DNA from 2 places in the Halodesulfovibrio aestuarii DSM 17919 genome. Region 1 is predicted to be linked to the other one. Evidence: predicted binding sites of a transcription regulator. Region 1 holds the regulator's gene; the other holds the start of a gene.
What was found. Region 1 encodes sigma-54, which starts transcription at its own class of promoters, with help from an activator protein. Its sites were predicted from a motif close to CTGGCACGGNNNNTGCTT; they were not measured.
Positions count from the first base shown of each region.

Region 1 (7,877 bases):
ATGTTAATTGAGTCAAAGGAAAAACCTTGATCATGGATACGCTTTGCATCGTCACAATCTGCGACGATGATAAGTGTGTCCTGAAGGTTGTTGCTTTGAGCGTAGCCCATAATTTCTGTAATATGGATGAAATCTACAGAAATTCGATCTGGAATCGCGAGTGTTGCAATTTGTTGACGCAATGCATCATCTGCAAAGTCATCGTTCACGACAAGCAGATTTTTGGCATTGGTATATGGAATCCAAGTTTCAATTACCTGCCCATGGATCAAACGGTTATCAATGCGAATCCAAGCCATAATTTACTCGTTAACCTTGCTTCGCAGGATTTCTCCGGCCATGACAATACCTTTACCACCAGCATCTTTTGCTTCAATAGCAAGACGGTCAAGAGCCATGCTCCGACAACCAAATACCTTGAGCAGCATAGGTAGGTTTACACCCGTCAGTACTTCTAAATGTCTGGTTCCGAGTAGTGACAGACTCAAGTTTGTCGGGGTTCCACCAAACATGTCTGTAAGAATGAGCACTCCGCGTCCTTGGTCTACGCTTTCAACCATTGCTTTAATAGTTGTGACAGTTTCTGAAACATCTTTTTCGCTATCAACGCTTACGGTTTCGCAGGAAGGTTGTTTGCCCATAATAACTTCAGCCGCACTTAACAGTGCCGCGCCGTAGTTTGTGTGGGTAACAATAACTACACCAATATTTGTTTCTTCAGGAAATGTGGTAGACATGAGATTATATGTATTGATTGTTATCTTAGGTGTTATGCCAAGTTGATATGACGATGCTCTTTTGAAACAGCAAAGTCAGATTTTTTCAAAAATTCGAATATGGCCTCAGTTACCGCAACAGAGCGATGTCGTCCACCAGTACAGCCGAAGCCAATGGTGATGCGGTAGCGCCCTTCTTTTTCCATTTGCAGAAGCGTGAAGTGTAATAAGTCTTCAAGCTTTCGTAAATAGGTCTGTCCCACACTGTTCTTAAGCACGTAGGAAACAACGGGGGCATCCTGTCCGCTGTATGGGCGTAGCTCTGGATCATGATGTGGATTTGGTAAAAAACGTAAGTCAAAAATCATGTCTGCTTCAGAAGGGGTATTATGCTTAAACCCAAAGCTCATAAGGTGAACTTTAAGGCCCTTCATATCATTTTCTTCTGACTGCCATCTGCGTTGCAGTACACGACGCAAATCATGAATAGAATACTCTGAAGTGTCAAAAATAAAATCTGCTTCTGCTCGTGCTGGTGCCATCAGAGCACGTTCGTTTGTCATTGCCTGTTCAAGGCCAATACCATTACCCTCGAAAGGATGCGGACGCCTGGTCTCTTTATAACGTCGAAGAATAACATCGGCGCGTGATTCGAGAAAAATGACAGTTGGTGAATATCCGTCTGCAACTAATTTATTAATTGCTGTTGTCCATTCACTTTTGAATGAGCATTGCCGGACATCTACTCCGAGAACAATCCCCTTATAGCTTTCAAGGCCACATTCTGTAAGAACATCCATGAATTCTGATGTCATGGACATCGGGAGTCCATCAATTGTGTAGTATGCCATGTCTTCAAAGACTTTTAGCGCACTACTTTTTCCGGCTCCAGAGAGTCCCGCGATGATGATTACAGGGATCACGTGTTGAGATGCAGAAATCATTGGATACTCATTTTACGCAGCAGCTAAAAGGTTCCATAAAGCGTCCTGAGTGTCAGATTCCATAAAGAGTTTTTTGAAATCCTCGTCTTTCAGGAGTCGTGAAATTTGAGCTAGGATGCGTAAATGTGTTCCTGCAACGTTTTCGGGTGCAAGTACCATAAAGAAAATTTTACATGGTTTTTGATCGAGAGCATCAAAGTCCAGACCGTCTAAGCTTCGCCCTGCAACTACGACTATTTTATCGAGTGAGGGGAGTTTTCCATGAGGAATGGCAATGCCATTACCAATGCCTGTGGTTCCGAGACTTTCTCGTTCCATAAGCACGTTAAAAATTTCTTCAGCATCAAGAGATGGATTTTTCTCAACAACAGGAGCCAAGAGCTCCGCCAGCGCCTCTTGCTTGGTGCTGGCGGTAAGCTCCGGCAGTACAAGTTCTTTTTCTAGGTATTCACCCAGCTTCATTACATTTCCTAGTAAACGGGATCGATCAAACCGAAGTTTTCATCTTTACGGCGGTAGATCACATTAACCCGTTCGGTTTCAGCATTAAGAAAAACAAGAAAATCATAATCCAGTGCATCAAGCTGCATAGCGGCTTCGTCAAGATCCATAGGTTTTGGTACAAAGTTGTCCATACCAATAATGGTTCGTTCAGAATCTACTACTTCTTCCGGAGGCAAAGTACCTTCGAGTACAAACTTTTCTGCACCCTTGCGTTTCGTTTGTAGTTTTTCCGTACGACGTATGATCTGTGCTTTGAGTTTATCACGAACAAGATCAACGGTTGCATACATGTCTTCAGATTCTTCTGTAGCGGATAGAGTTAAGTTGTCCGATACAAGTGAAATTTCTGCTTTGTGGCGGAAATTGTCAACAGAAAGTGAGACTTGCATTTCCAAGTGTTCAGGGTTCGGCAAGAATCTGCCAAGCTTGTTAAAGCGTCGTTTGGCATATGCTTTTAGGTGATTGGAAGGCTCAAAATTCTTGAATGTGAAAGCGATGTTCATGGTGCCTCCTAATTGGATACTTTTGAAACCCTGTGGGAGTTGGTTTCGCTTCTAGAATACCACCTTTCTCTTGGATGATGAAGGGATATTCATTGCGGTACGGTATTTAGCCACAGTCCTTCGTGCAATGTTAACCTGAAGTTTTTCCTTTAAAATCTCTCCGATTTTCTCATCACTTAACGGTTTCTTTGTATTTTCTTCACTAATAAGTTTTTTAATGAGAGCCTTTACGCTCTCAGACCCGACCATACTACCATCATCAAGGCCAATCGCACTGTTGAAGAAAAATTTTAATTCAAAAATGCCATGCGGGGTCGAAATATACTTATTTGTGGTGATACGGCTTACCGTTGATTCGTGCATGTCGATATCATCAGCAATATCTTTCAAAATAAGTGGCTTTAACGATGTGACACCGTTAATAAAGAATTCTTTTTGATATTTAACAATACTCTCAACTACTTTATACAAAGTTCGTTGTCGTTGGTACAGACTTTTAATGAGCCAGGATGCAGATCGCATCTTCTCCTGATAATAGTCTTTTTCTTTGGCATTAGATGTTTTCGGGAGTTGTTCTGTTAATTCGCTTAGCTGTAATTGTGGCAAACCGTCTTCATTAAGGACGATGATGAAGTCCCCTTCGTATTCATAGATGTAAACGTCTGGAGAAACATAGTGTGCTTCCCCACCGCTAAACCGTGCCCCCGGCATTGGGTCAAGGCTTTGAATGACATCAAGGTACTCTCTGAGATCTTCAAGAGAAATTTTATATTTGCGGGCAAGTGGTTTGTAGCGACGCTTTTCCAGGTCCTCAAGATGATTAGTAACAATATCTACAAGAATTGGATCCCGGTCATAGTTAAGGGCTTTAATTTGAACAAGCAGGCATTCCTGTGGCGTGCGTGCTGCAACCCCTATAGGATCAAATTGTTGAATAAGGGTAATCACCTGTTCGACAGTTTCTATGTCGCTTTGAGCAACTTCGGCAAGTTCTTCTGAAGATACGTGCAAATATCCATTAGAACTGATGCTGCCAATAATAATTTCTCCGACACGAATTTGTTCTTCGGTAAGTGGAGAAAGCATGAGTTGCCAGTTTAGGTGTCCATCGAGAGTTGGAGCCGGAGCAAGACGAGCCTCGAAAGAGCTCATTTCTTCTAGTGCTTCAGATTCCCGCATTGAAACCTGTTTGGTGGTGCTTGAAAAGTCACCCAGATAGTCTTCCCAGTCAGCGTTGTTGGAAAGCTCTTTATCATAAGCTTCCTGGTCATCTTTTCGTTGATCTGCGGTAGACGGTTTGTCTGGATTAGCACTTTCTTCCAAAGACTCTTCCAAGAAAGGGTTCTCCAGCAGTTCTTGTTGAACTGTTTCAGCAAGTTCCACGCGAGAAAGTTGCAGCAGTTTGATTGCCTGCTGCAATTGTGGTGTCATTACAAGCTGCTGGGTAAGCTTTAATTGTTGGCGAAGTTCAAGAGCCATATATAAGAATGTCCTATGTGGTTCGACTAGCTAAAAAGCTGAAATATAATGTGTGAATACTGCCTATCAAAAAACATTCCAAATTCGATAACTGAACTCTTTTTTGCCACATAGAAAAGTTATATGCAACCAAGAAAAAAGCCCGTAGAACGGGCTTTTTTTTATTACACATTTGCAGATTATATTTTTTTATCGATGTGCTAGAGGCTAAAATCTTCTCCAAGGTAGACACTGCGCGCCTTAGGGTTGTCTACAATTTCTTGCGGTGTGCCGGAAAGAATGATCTGCCCTTCATAAACAAGATTTGCTCTGTCACAAATTTTTAATGTTTCTCTAACATTATGGTCGGAAATGAGCACTCCCATTCCTTTATCACGCAATTTACGGATGATGTCCTGAATGTCGTCTACAGCAAGTGGATCGATGCCTGCAAATGGCTCATCAAGAAGGATAAATTTTGGATCCCGGATTAATGCGCGGGCTATCTCGAGACGGCGACGTTCACCACCAGAAATGTGCATAGCGTGAGTGTCTCGAATGTGTGCGATACCAAATTCTTCCATTAACTCTTCAGCCCGTTTTTTCTGGTCATTACGGGAGAGTTCTGTTTGTTCCAGAATAATCTGTAAGTTTTGCAAGACAGTTAATTTCTTGAAAACTGAACTTTCTTGTGGAAGATAGCTTAAACCTATTCGCGCACGTTCATGCAAGGGCCAGTCTGTCACTTCCATGTCATCTACACGCACGACGCCTGCATTGGGTTTGATAATGCCAATGAGCATGTAGAACGTGGTTGTTTTACCGGCACCATTCGGCCCGAGAAGTCCAACAATTTCCCCCTGCTCCATTCGCAGGTTAATATCACGAACAACCTCGCGCTTACCGTAAATCTTGCAAAGCCCTTCAGCTTGAATAACTGACATCTATTTTTTCGCCTTGCTTGGTGCTGAGAAAATTGCTTCAACAGGTTGGTTTGTAGAGCCGAGTACTTCGCTGCGGTTCTCTTTTACCCAAAATTTAATAATATTGCCGGCGATAGTATTTTTGCCTTCACTTAACTTTGGAGACCCAGTCATAACAAGCAGCTCATCATTAAGCGTGTATGTCGCTGTATCACAGGTGCCTCGTCTGCCCTTTTCCATTTTAATACGGACATTACCTTGGGCAACAATTCTTTCAATTTTACCTGGATTCATGCCTCCAACATTTTCAGACTTTGGAGCATTTTTATCATCCTGCAAATATACGGTAACTTTGTTGGCCCAGATATCTGCTTGCGGGTGTTTTACCACAACGTTCTTAATAAATACGACTGTTTGACCATCCGCACTGTATGTCATTTTTTCAGAAGTAACTTTTACGTCATCTTTAGCTGGGGCTGCAATAGCAACCGTACCAATTAACGTAATGAGACAAGAAGATAACACAAGAATTCGAAAAAGCGCTTTCATTATTTTTCTCCACCAGTCGCGTCGTCCAGCTTTTCAGCACGGAAGTTAACAACCACATTGCCGGTTGCTGTAATTAAATTGTCTTTTAAATTCCAATTTGCATTGTCGGAAGAACCATTAAAGCCATCGCCTGTAAAAATAACATTACCTGTCATAATGAGCAGTTTCTTTTTATCTTCAAAAGTAAGTTCACTGCTTGTTATGGTGCCCTTCTGATTAACTACTGTCACATCACCCCATAAACGGGCAACGCCCGTATTCTGGTTGATGGTACCGTTAGGCGCAACAATATGCACTTTATCACGGTTCGGTTGGACAAAATACATAATGTCCGGCTCAGCAAGATCAATAATGCTCTCATCTTTTTGATACCAACCGTTAGTAGCTTTCAGCGTCCACAGCTCTTTACCGGCTTCACCCTGCTTCAGCTCTATTCCTTTTAAAGAAAGGTCCACATTTGTTTTAGCATTATTGCCAATGGCTTCACTTACTTTGTCTGCAATCTGTTCTTCTACTGAACTGTGCAAGTAGTATATTCCACCACCGAGTAAAGCTAACAATGCTCCCCAAATCAGCCACTTTCTCATTTAACCACCTATGGAGTTAATTATACCCTCAAGTTTACCTTGAGCGTTTATAATAAAATTGAGCGCCTCGCGGACAGCACCGTTTCCACCAGTTGCTTCTGTCTGTAAAATTGCAACTTCTTTAACTTCCGGCACTGCGTTTGCTACCGCAATAGGCAACCCTACTTTGCGCATTGGTGCCAAATCAACCCAGTCATCACCGACAAAGGCAATTTGGTGCCATTCAAGATCATATTTCTGTCTGATTTCATCAATACAGGCCATTTTTTTTAAATGTCCTGCATAGTAGTCAGTAATACCAAGATCATTCATACGGGTTGCAACGGATTTTGCATCAAGACCCGTAATGACACCGATTATAAGGTCGCAAGCCTGAGCTGCTTTGATACCAAGACCATCCTGTACATTGAATCGTTTGATCACATTGCCTTCATTGTCATAGTATAGCCCACCATCTGTAAGCACGCCATCACAATCAAGGATGATGACTTTTATATCCTTGGCAAGATTCTCAGCTTTCATATTTCATGCTCCAGAGCGCAGAAAGGTCACGAAGAAGGTGCGGAAGTTTGGCAAGAGGCCAGCTGTTAGGACCGTCGCAAAGTGCGTTATCCGGATCTGGGTGTGTTTCAATGAACACGCCGTTAACGCCAGCGGCTACAGCAGCACGGGAAAGACGCGGTACGAATGAACGGTCACCGCCAGATGTTCCACCCTGCCCGCCTGGGAGTTGCACGGAGTGGGTTGCATCAAAAACTACGGGAACACCATAAGACTGCATTATAGGGAATGAACGAAAATCGACTACAAGATTGTTATATCCAAAAGATGCGCCGCGTTCTGTAAGCAAGATGTTTTTATTGCCAGTAGAGAATAATTTGTCCAGCGCAGGCTTCATATCCCATGGTGCGACAAATTGCCCTTTCTTGACGTTAATAACGCGGCCGGTAGCAGCCGCGGCAAGCAAAAGACTTGTCTGGCGGCATAAGAATGCCGGAATTTGCATGACATCAGCAACTTCAGCAACCGGTGCTGCCTGCTCCGGCTCGTGGATATCCGTTACAACAGGTAATCCTGTCTCTTCTTTAATGCGGGCGAGCCATTCAATACCCTTAGAAAGGCCAGGCCCTCTGAAGCTGGAAAGCGATGTGCGGTTTGCTTTGTCGTATGAACTTTTGAAGATTGCTTTCAGTCCAACGGCTTCTGCTGCTTCTTTTACTGCGTATGCTGTTTCCAAAGCCAACTCAAAACTTTCAAGTGCGCAAGGACCTGCAAATACAAAAGGTTTTGTTGTCAGTTCTGCGTATAATGCAGAACCGTTTTTGATATGTTTCATTTCGGTAATCCTGTTTGGGAATGTAAAGCGTAAAATTACTCGAATAAATGGGGGATTGAAAGAGAAAATCGGAACATGCTGTCGCATGCTCCGATTTTAAATCAATATAAACCCGCATATTGCGGTGCAAAGGTGAAAAATCCAACCACCATTATACATAGAGAGTTTGATTTTTCTGCGCGATACAATGCTGCGAACGTTATTTTTTATTCGTTATTGATGCTTTGATAAATTCGCGGAAAAGAGGATGCGGATTCATCGGGGTGGATTTGAACTCTGGATGGAATTGACAAGCGAGGAACCATGGATGTTCTTTTACTTCTACAATTTCAACGAGGGTTTCATCCGGAGAAACCC
Region 1 is NZ_ARQF01000021.1:709,185-717,061, forward strand. It holds gene F461_RS0114165 (PTS sugar transporter subunit IIB) at 1-299, opposite strand, end outside; gene F461_RS0114170 (PTS sugar transporter subunit IIA) at 303-737, opposite strand; gene rapZ (RNase adapter RapZ) at 770-1,660, opposite strand; gene F461_RS0114180 (PTS sugar transporter subunit IIA) at 1,673-2,122, opposite strand; gene hpf (ribosome hibernation-promoting factor, HPF/YfiA family) at 2,131-2,667, opposite strand; gene rpoN (RNA polymerase factor sigma-54) at 2,719-4,146, opposite strand; gene lptB (LPS export ABC transporter ATP-binding protein) at 4,347-5,069, opposite strand; gene F461_RS0114200 (LptA/OstA family protein) at 5,070-5,597, opposite strand; gene lptC (LPS export ABC transporter periplasmic protein LptC) at 5,597-6,184, opposite strand; gene F461_RS0114210 (KdsC family phosphatase) at 6,185-6,706, opposite strand; gene kdsA (3-deoxy-8-phosphooctulonate synthase) at 6,696-7,520, opposite strand; gene pyrG (CTP synthase) at 7,720-7,877, opposite strand, start outside.

Region 2 (7,877 bases), 200 kb from region 1:
ACTAGGATCATGGATGAAAATCTATGATCCTTTTTCATTTTCCGGGCCTTCTATTCGTCTGCTGTTCCTGACCTGTAAGTCCAAAAAACCATCTTTTTATGCCTTCGAACTCCGAACAAAAGTAGCCAAAAGGAACGGAACCCAGTGGCTTCCCTCAGCACCCTGTTCTTTCGGCTACTTGCAAGACTACACAGCCAGTACTCCATGCTCCCATAGAATCCTTATTCCTATTCCAATAAGAACAATTCCACCTACTAATTCTGCATAGCGACCAATGCCCTTTGCCTTTGAAACGAATTTTCCAAGATGCAGTCCTATCGCTGTAAAAAGCAATGCTACCACACCGATAACAAGTGCAGGCCACCAAATTGAAAGACCAAGCATAGACAAACTAAAGCCAACGGCTAGGGCATCAATACTGGTTGCAACAGAAAGAACAACAAGTGTCATCCCTCTAGTTGGATCACCTTTAGAATCTTCGCCCTCATCAAAGGCTTCGCGGATCATTTTATAACCTATATATCCCAACAGCCCAAAAGCAATCCAATGATCATAAGCTTCTATAGAAGACCGAACAGTACTTCCTAAGTACCAACCAACTATCGGCATCAGTGCCTGAAATAAGCCAAAATGCCATGCCAACCGAAATGTTTGACGAGAATTGACTCTTTTTAATGCAACGCCTGAAGCAATGGCGACTGCAAAAGCATCCATCGCAAGCGCAATGGAAATAGAAACAAGCTCTATAATGCCCATAAAATTCTCCTATTAGTTACTGCAAAAGCAGCTACTCAGGAATTTGTACTTTTACAAGAAAAAATAAAGCAATCAGTTTTCCCTTTTTTGAATCAACCAACGCCCCCTCCGTTTCTCACTTTCCGAATCCTTCCCTGCCTGGTTTGCCTACCAGCTTTACGAGGTGCTCACTAAGCTGTACACGACACCTAGTTTTGCGAAACGTATCGGGCACTGTCTCCCATCGCTACACCTGAACTAAAAGCTTGGTAAAGCATAGAGACATCCCGTCTTCTCTAGTTTGCTTTTCCCCTCACCATTACAGGGGCAGATTCTCTACGTACGTTTACTCTAAAAGATGGAGGTTCAAATGAATATGAAAGGTCAACGTGTTTTAATGTTTATAGATAATATTTTTGAAGACATGGAACTTCTGTATCCGTACTATAGATTGATTGAAGAAGGTGCAGAAGTCGTAGTGGCTGGACCAGAAGCCAATGTCGTCTACACAGGCAAAAACGGTTATCCATTTCGCTCCAATGCAGCCATTACAGATCAGCAGGCAAGAAATTTCGATCTTCTTGTCATTGCTGGCGGTTTTGCTCCAGATAAACTCAGACGCGACCCAAAAGTGCTCGAACTCACCCGTGAAATCTTCGAAGCCGGAAAAATCGTTGCCCACATCTGTCATGGAGGATGGATTCCTATCTCCGCAGGGATAATGCAAGGCTTTACCTGCACCTCCACTCCTGGGATTAAGGATGATTTGAAGAACGCTGGGGCCAACTGGATTGATGAGGAAGTCGTTGTAGACCGGAACCAGATTTCCTCCCGCAAACCTGAGGACTTACCAGCTTTCTGTCGAGCCATTGTAAAACAGGCAACGAAGTAAAAAACTTCTCTGAATTATAGGACGTTATTCATTCTCTCGGAGCCTGTCCACCAAATTGACTCGATACATTTGGGACTCAACAGTCTTTTCTAACTGCGTATAAATAGGGCAGCGTAAAAATATTTGCTTTTTCCGCTGCCCTAAAAAATTATCGAAATACTCTACTTTCTGTTTTTAAAACACCTACTTATCCCGTACCGAAAGTCTGAATCGCTATTTTCAGTAACCGTCCACAGGTATTGATACTCCCCTTTTCAGCTTAACTGCGGACTGGACAGCAATGCTGTTTACTAAATACAAAAAAAGCCTGCTACGTAGCGGGCTTTTTTTTGTATTAACTTTGCTTGCAAAAAAATCACATTTGTTTGGGTATAGGGTTACAAAATGAAACAGCGTCAAACCCAGGAATGAATGTTTGTGTTTTTATATCATACTCATCATAACTAAGGTTATATGACGAATCACTTACACCTGTGGTCACTTGTATTCCGTTAGGCTTAAATTCTATAACCATTGGAATAAGTTCTTCTTCCTCATTCCCGCATAAACTTTCGCGTGTTGCAGGATGCAATACGGTTATCTTACCTGCTAAGTCTTTCGCAATAATTTTTGTATGCATAGCCGTGACACGACGAATGGCACCAGTTTCAAAAAACGCTAATGAATTGTTATCACCTATAACTCCGACAGCATCTTGATCGTACGCAGTTATCTTTCCAATCGGAGTTTTTACTACGGTAGGAACAGCCGGTTCAACAGAAAGAATCCCGCCCGCATGGCTAAATTTTGCTCCTATTCGCGTCTGCACTTTTCCTGCCGGAGTATTTAATGCGATAGTTTCATTGGGCCAAAGAGTTATGCTCTCTACGCTACCCTGCTCATAAAAACTAACATTAATACATTTTGCTCTTACGCTATGGCCACCAATATCTATGGAAATACTCTTGGCAAGAGAGGCTTCATCTTCCTCCCCCCAATACCCAGAGAGCTTTCCGTTAAGAGGAAACACTCTTTTTACGGCACCACTCTCATAAAAGGTGATTAGCTCTGCGGACATTTCACCTATAGGAGTTAACACTGAGCTCTGCGTCTCTAAGGGCAATGAACGTAAAAAACCACTACGGTAAAAAGCTACTGCCTGAAGAGTTTTCTTACGAAGATCGTCTGTAGAATATTGAGGTATAAGACTTCCGGCTTGAGTTGCTACGACACAAGGAGCAACAAACGAACATACGGCAACACTTCCGTTCTCGTACAACTCAACATTTTCACTGGTCACAAATTCTGACACATGTGGTTTGCGCGGTTCCATAAGACAACCTCATTGTTTTAGGATTGTTATTTCCAGCAAAGTTCCGTCCCATTAGAACACTAGAAGAACTTTTTCCTATAAAAACTAAAGAAATATAGCTAACAACAAGCAAAACTAAAGAAAGTACAGCTGCGGCCTCATAATTGATACTTTCCGTATGCTCAAAAATTGCGATAGAGATCACCCGAGTTTGATGAGGAATAGAGCCGCCTATCATTAATGCTACTCCGAATTCCCCAACTGTATGAGCAAAGATAAGTGCTGCTGATGCTGCAATCCCACCACGGCTATTAGGAAGCACTATATAAAAAAAAGTTTGTATATTAGAAAATCCTAGAGCCCGACCTGCTTCTATAAGGCTATCATCAATTTTTTCAAAAGCAGCCTGCATAGGCAATATCCCAAAAGGCAAACTATACAGTAGGGAGCCTATAACTAGTCCGGTAAAAGAAAACGTAAGGGAGAACCCTGTTAGCGATTTCCAAGTACTGCCAACCACAGAGTATGGCCCCATGATGAACAACAGTCCGAACCCTAATACAGTTGGAGGCAAAACCATTGGTAAATTACAGGCGGCTTGTATATAGCGTTTTCCCCGCATATTCCCTTTGGCCAACATATACGCAAGAGGCGTACAGAATAGCAGCAACACTATCATAACAATTGTTGCAAGCTTGAACGTTACCCATAGGGCACTAATGTCTTCACTACTCATAACCGTACCTACTTATAATATAACGTGCTTCCTTGCTTTCAATCCATTTCATAAATCTTTTGGCACTTTCAACGTCACCTGATCGCAAAATACAGGCAGCCTGATTAATTTTATTTGAATTCGGGATATCCCAATATTTCCCCTGCAGACCTTTTTCAGAAAGAGCTTGTGATAATGCGATAAAAGTCGCATCTGCGACGCCCGTATACCCATATTGAAAAGCAGTTCCCACACTTTTGCCAACTGCGATTTTAGATTCAACTTCTGAATATAGCTGTGCACCCCGTAGCGAAGCATCTGCTGTTGCTCCGTATGGCGCTGTTTTAGGATTTGAAATTCCTAAATGCACCAGATGAGGAGAAACAAGTACGTCCGTCCATGTAGGCAGGGACATTAACTCTGGCTTCATAGACCACAATACTGCTTTCCCCTGAGCATAGACCTTAGGTTGCAATGCAATATTTTTATCGAACAACATCGCTGGTCGTTTTTCATCCGCTGCGAAAAAAATATCAAAGGGTGCACCATTAATAATCTGTCCGTATAGCATTCCTGTTGATCCAAATAAACATGTCACCTTTGCTCCTGTTTTTTCATATTCAGCAGCCAGTTTTTTAAGCGTATTTGTAAAGTTGGCAGCACAAGCGATGGAGACTTTCCCAACTTTCGATGTCGCACCTGCTTGCGCGACTACCGCAAAAACCATCAGCAGCAATACACATATAGTAAATTTTTTCTTCAACATAGCGGTACCAACCTTATTAAATGGTTCTTTTTTAAATCAAAAACAACGACTAATGAACTTCAACCCCATGTATTGTCTCTTTCCACACATCACCCAATTCATCTTCAGTTAACGGCCTTTCGAGCTTACAGGACAATTGGCATACTGCTTTCGTCACGTCCGTAATATATTCCTGAGCAAGAGTATTAGCTTCATCCACAAGCCCATACTCATTTAGAGCTATCAGCACAGCACTTCTGCCACTTTTGCTCCCGACACGAATTTTCCTTGTAATCCCTACTTGTTCAAGATCGTAGGGCTCGAATAACTCTGGAGACTTACTCAAAGCGTGTGCATGCAAACCGGACTCGCAAGCAAAGACATCAGTTCCCACAACAGCTTTAGTTCGCGGGATGGATACATGCGCCGCAGAAGCTACAAATTCGCATAACCGCTTTAGAATATCAGGAGCATAACGAGTGTCTTTCTGTTTTATTGCTAAATAAGCGACCAACTCTTCCGTTGCCGCGATTCCTGACCGTTCACCCACCCCAAGAACGCTTATATCGGCATAATCAGCACCACATTCTAACGCAGTGATAGAATTAGCCGTAGCCATACCGAAATCGTCGTGACAGTGAACAGCTATGTCTATACTAAACGCATCCCGAAACCGGTTCATGAGTTTAGCCATAGTAAGAGGTGTTAATTGGCCTAAAGAATCTGCTAGCCTCACACGGGATGCTCCATGCGTTTCTGCTACCAATGCCATCTGTAAAGCGAATAACTCATCAGCTCTCGACACATCTTCCAGCCCAACTGAGATGTAAGGAATGCCACATTCTTTTGCCACATTGATATTTGCGACAAGGCGTTCCAGTAACACTTCCCGCTGCGTGGATAATCTTTTTTCTATATGTAAATCAGACGATGGAACGCCAATGTTTATTCTATCCACGGGCAACTTTGCCACTGCGCGAATGTCAGCTTCTCTACACGGCGACCACACACTCAACTTTATAGAAGATGTTTGACTTCGAGCGTACGTCGAAAACTCAGTCAGCTCACTTTGCCCTATCCACCCCAATTCTATTTCATCTACCCCAACCTGTAATAAGCTGGATAGAATTTGCTTTCGTGTATCTATAGTAAAATATGCACCGAATAACTGAGCACCTTCTCTTAACGTTGTATCTAACAACATAATAACTCCTCATATAAGACCATTTAACCATCGTTAACAACGTCAGATGGCAATTACACGATACTCAGATACAAGCATTAATAGTGCCAACATGCCCATCATCGTAATTCTCACAAAACATAGTGCATCCACACACACCATCTCCCAAATTACACATACCTTTTTGTAGGAAACTACATTTCTGTAGACAGGTTTGTAGGTTCCTACATGCCTATGCTTGTACCTTCTAAGCTCACACAAACGACATAAGACACTTTATTTTAAAGATATTTTTCAAGTTGCAATATTTGGCACGCCATTCGCTTTAAAGAAAACATAGTTGCAATAGGAACCTTACAGACTTGGAGATAAAAATGAGAAAAGTAGCAATCTATGGCAAAGGCGGCATTGGCAAATCTACTACAACACAGAACACAGTAGCAGGTCTTTCCATGCTGGACCGCAAGGTAATGGTTGTTGGTTGCGACCCTAAAGCTGACTCAACCCGTCTCCTGCTTGGTGGATTACAGCAGAAATCAGTGTTGGATACACTTCGTGAAGAAGGTGAAGATGTTGAACTCGAAGACATCCGTAAAGGCGGTTTCGGCGGCACATGGTGCGTAGAATCCGGTGGCCCGGAACCTGGGGTTGGCTGTGCAGGTCGTGGGATCATCACCTCCATTAACATGCTTGAAAACCTCGGTGCTTACGAAGAATCTGAACAGTTAGATTATGTTTTCTATGATGTTCTTGGCGACGTTGTTTGTGGTGGATTCGCGATGCCTATCCGAGATGGCAAAGCAGAAGAAATCTACATCGTCTGCTCTGGTGAAATGATGGCTATGTATGCTGCTAACAACATCTGTAAAGGTGTTATGAAGTACGCGCAGTCCGGCGGCGTTCGCCTTGGCGGCCTCATTTGTAACTCCCGTAATGTTGATAACGAAAAAGAAATGATTGAAGAATTCGCACGCAAGCTTGGAACACAGATGATTTACTTCGTCCCACGTGACAACGACGTACAGCGTGCAGAAATCAACAGAAAAACTGTTCTTGAATGGAATGACACCGTACCGCAGGCAGATGCATATCGAGGATTAGCAAACGCTATTGATCAAAACGAAATGTTTGTGGTCCCGACTCCTTTAGAAATTGAAGAACTGGAAAGCCTGCTGGTAGATTTTGGTCTTATGGAAGTAAGCTAGATCGCAAACCACGAAACACAAGCACAACAACTGCATTATAGCACAGTATAACGCTGCACGGGAGAATGAATATGATGATCATGGTTAAAGCAATAGTCCGTCCTGAAAAAGTAGATGATGTACTTAAGGAACTTATGGACAAGGGTTTTCCTGCAGTAACAAAATTTGCTGTTGCAGGGCGTGGTAAGCAACGAGGCATTAAAATTGGTGAAGTAACATACGACGAGTTGCCTAAAGTAATGCTGTTATGTGCAGTCAAAGCTGAAGATAAAGATTATCTCATTGAAACAATTATGGATGCAGCACGCTCTGGTAAAAAAGGTGCATTTGGTGATGGTAAAATTTTCGTAACACCAGTTGAAGACGTATATACCATCAGCTCTGGTATTAAAGAAGCTTCTCCAGCAGCGGAGGGCTAACAGTATGAAAGAGATTACTGCAGTCGTGCGTATGAACATGATGAACCGCACTAAAAAGGCACTTACAGAACTCGGACTGGATGCATTTTATGCATATGAAGTCCAAGGTAGAGGCAAAGGCTTTGTTAATAAAAAAGTTCTTGCCGGTATGGAAGAAGGCTACGAAGAAGCCGCTGCTGTTCTTGGTGAAAAGGGCAAACTATACCCAAAACGCATGCTTGTAGCAGTTGTCCCGGATAGTGAAGTCGATGACATCGTTCAAACGATTATTGCTGCCAACCAAACAGGTAAGCCCGGCGATGGTAAGATTTTTGTCAGCCCTGTTGATGACGCCGTTCGTGTCAGATCAGGTGAGTGCGGCGAAAAATCTATAGCTTAAGCACCAAGGAGACTAAAAAATGAGTATCAAACCGAAAATGGTGCAGTGGGACCCTACTGATATTAAAAAGGAACTTCTTAAGAAGTATCCACCCAAAGTAGCCCGCAAGCGCGCCAAACAAATAATGATTAACGAAGCAACCGAATGTGAAGCACCACCAGAAATCGTTGCCAACGTCCGTACTATCCCCGGCATTATTACCATGCGCGGTTGCACATACGCCGGTTGTAAGGGCGTTATTATGGGCCCTACACGCGATATCGTTAACATTACACACGGCCCTATCGGTTGCGGCTTCTACTCATGGCTCACT
Region 2 is NZ_ARQF01000021.1:507,401-515,277, reverse strand. It holds gene F461_RS0113230 (manganese efflux pump MntP) at 187-756, opposite strand; gene F461_RS0113225 (type 1 glutamine amidotransferase domain-containing protein) at 1,106-1,627, shown strand; gene F461_RS17925 (hypothetical protein) at 1,983-2,939, opposite strand; gene modB (molybdate ABC transporter permease subunit) at 2,896-3,654, opposite strand; gene modA (molybdate ABC transporter substrate-binding protein) at 3,647-4,399, opposite strand; gene F461_RS0113205 (LeuA family protein) at 4,449-5,582, opposite strand; gene nifH (nitrogenase iron protein) at 5,936-6,766, shown strand; gene F461_RS0113195 (P-II family nitrogen regulator) at 6,838-7,185, shown strand; gene F461_RS0113190 (P-II family nitrogen regulator) at 7,190-7,564, shown strand; gene nifD (nitrogenase molybdenum-iron protein alpha chain) at 7,584-7,877, shown strand, end outside.
Region 2: F461_RS0113205 (LeuA family protein) is a predicted target of sigma-54. The motif match lies at 5,655-5,672, and genes of this name have one in related genera.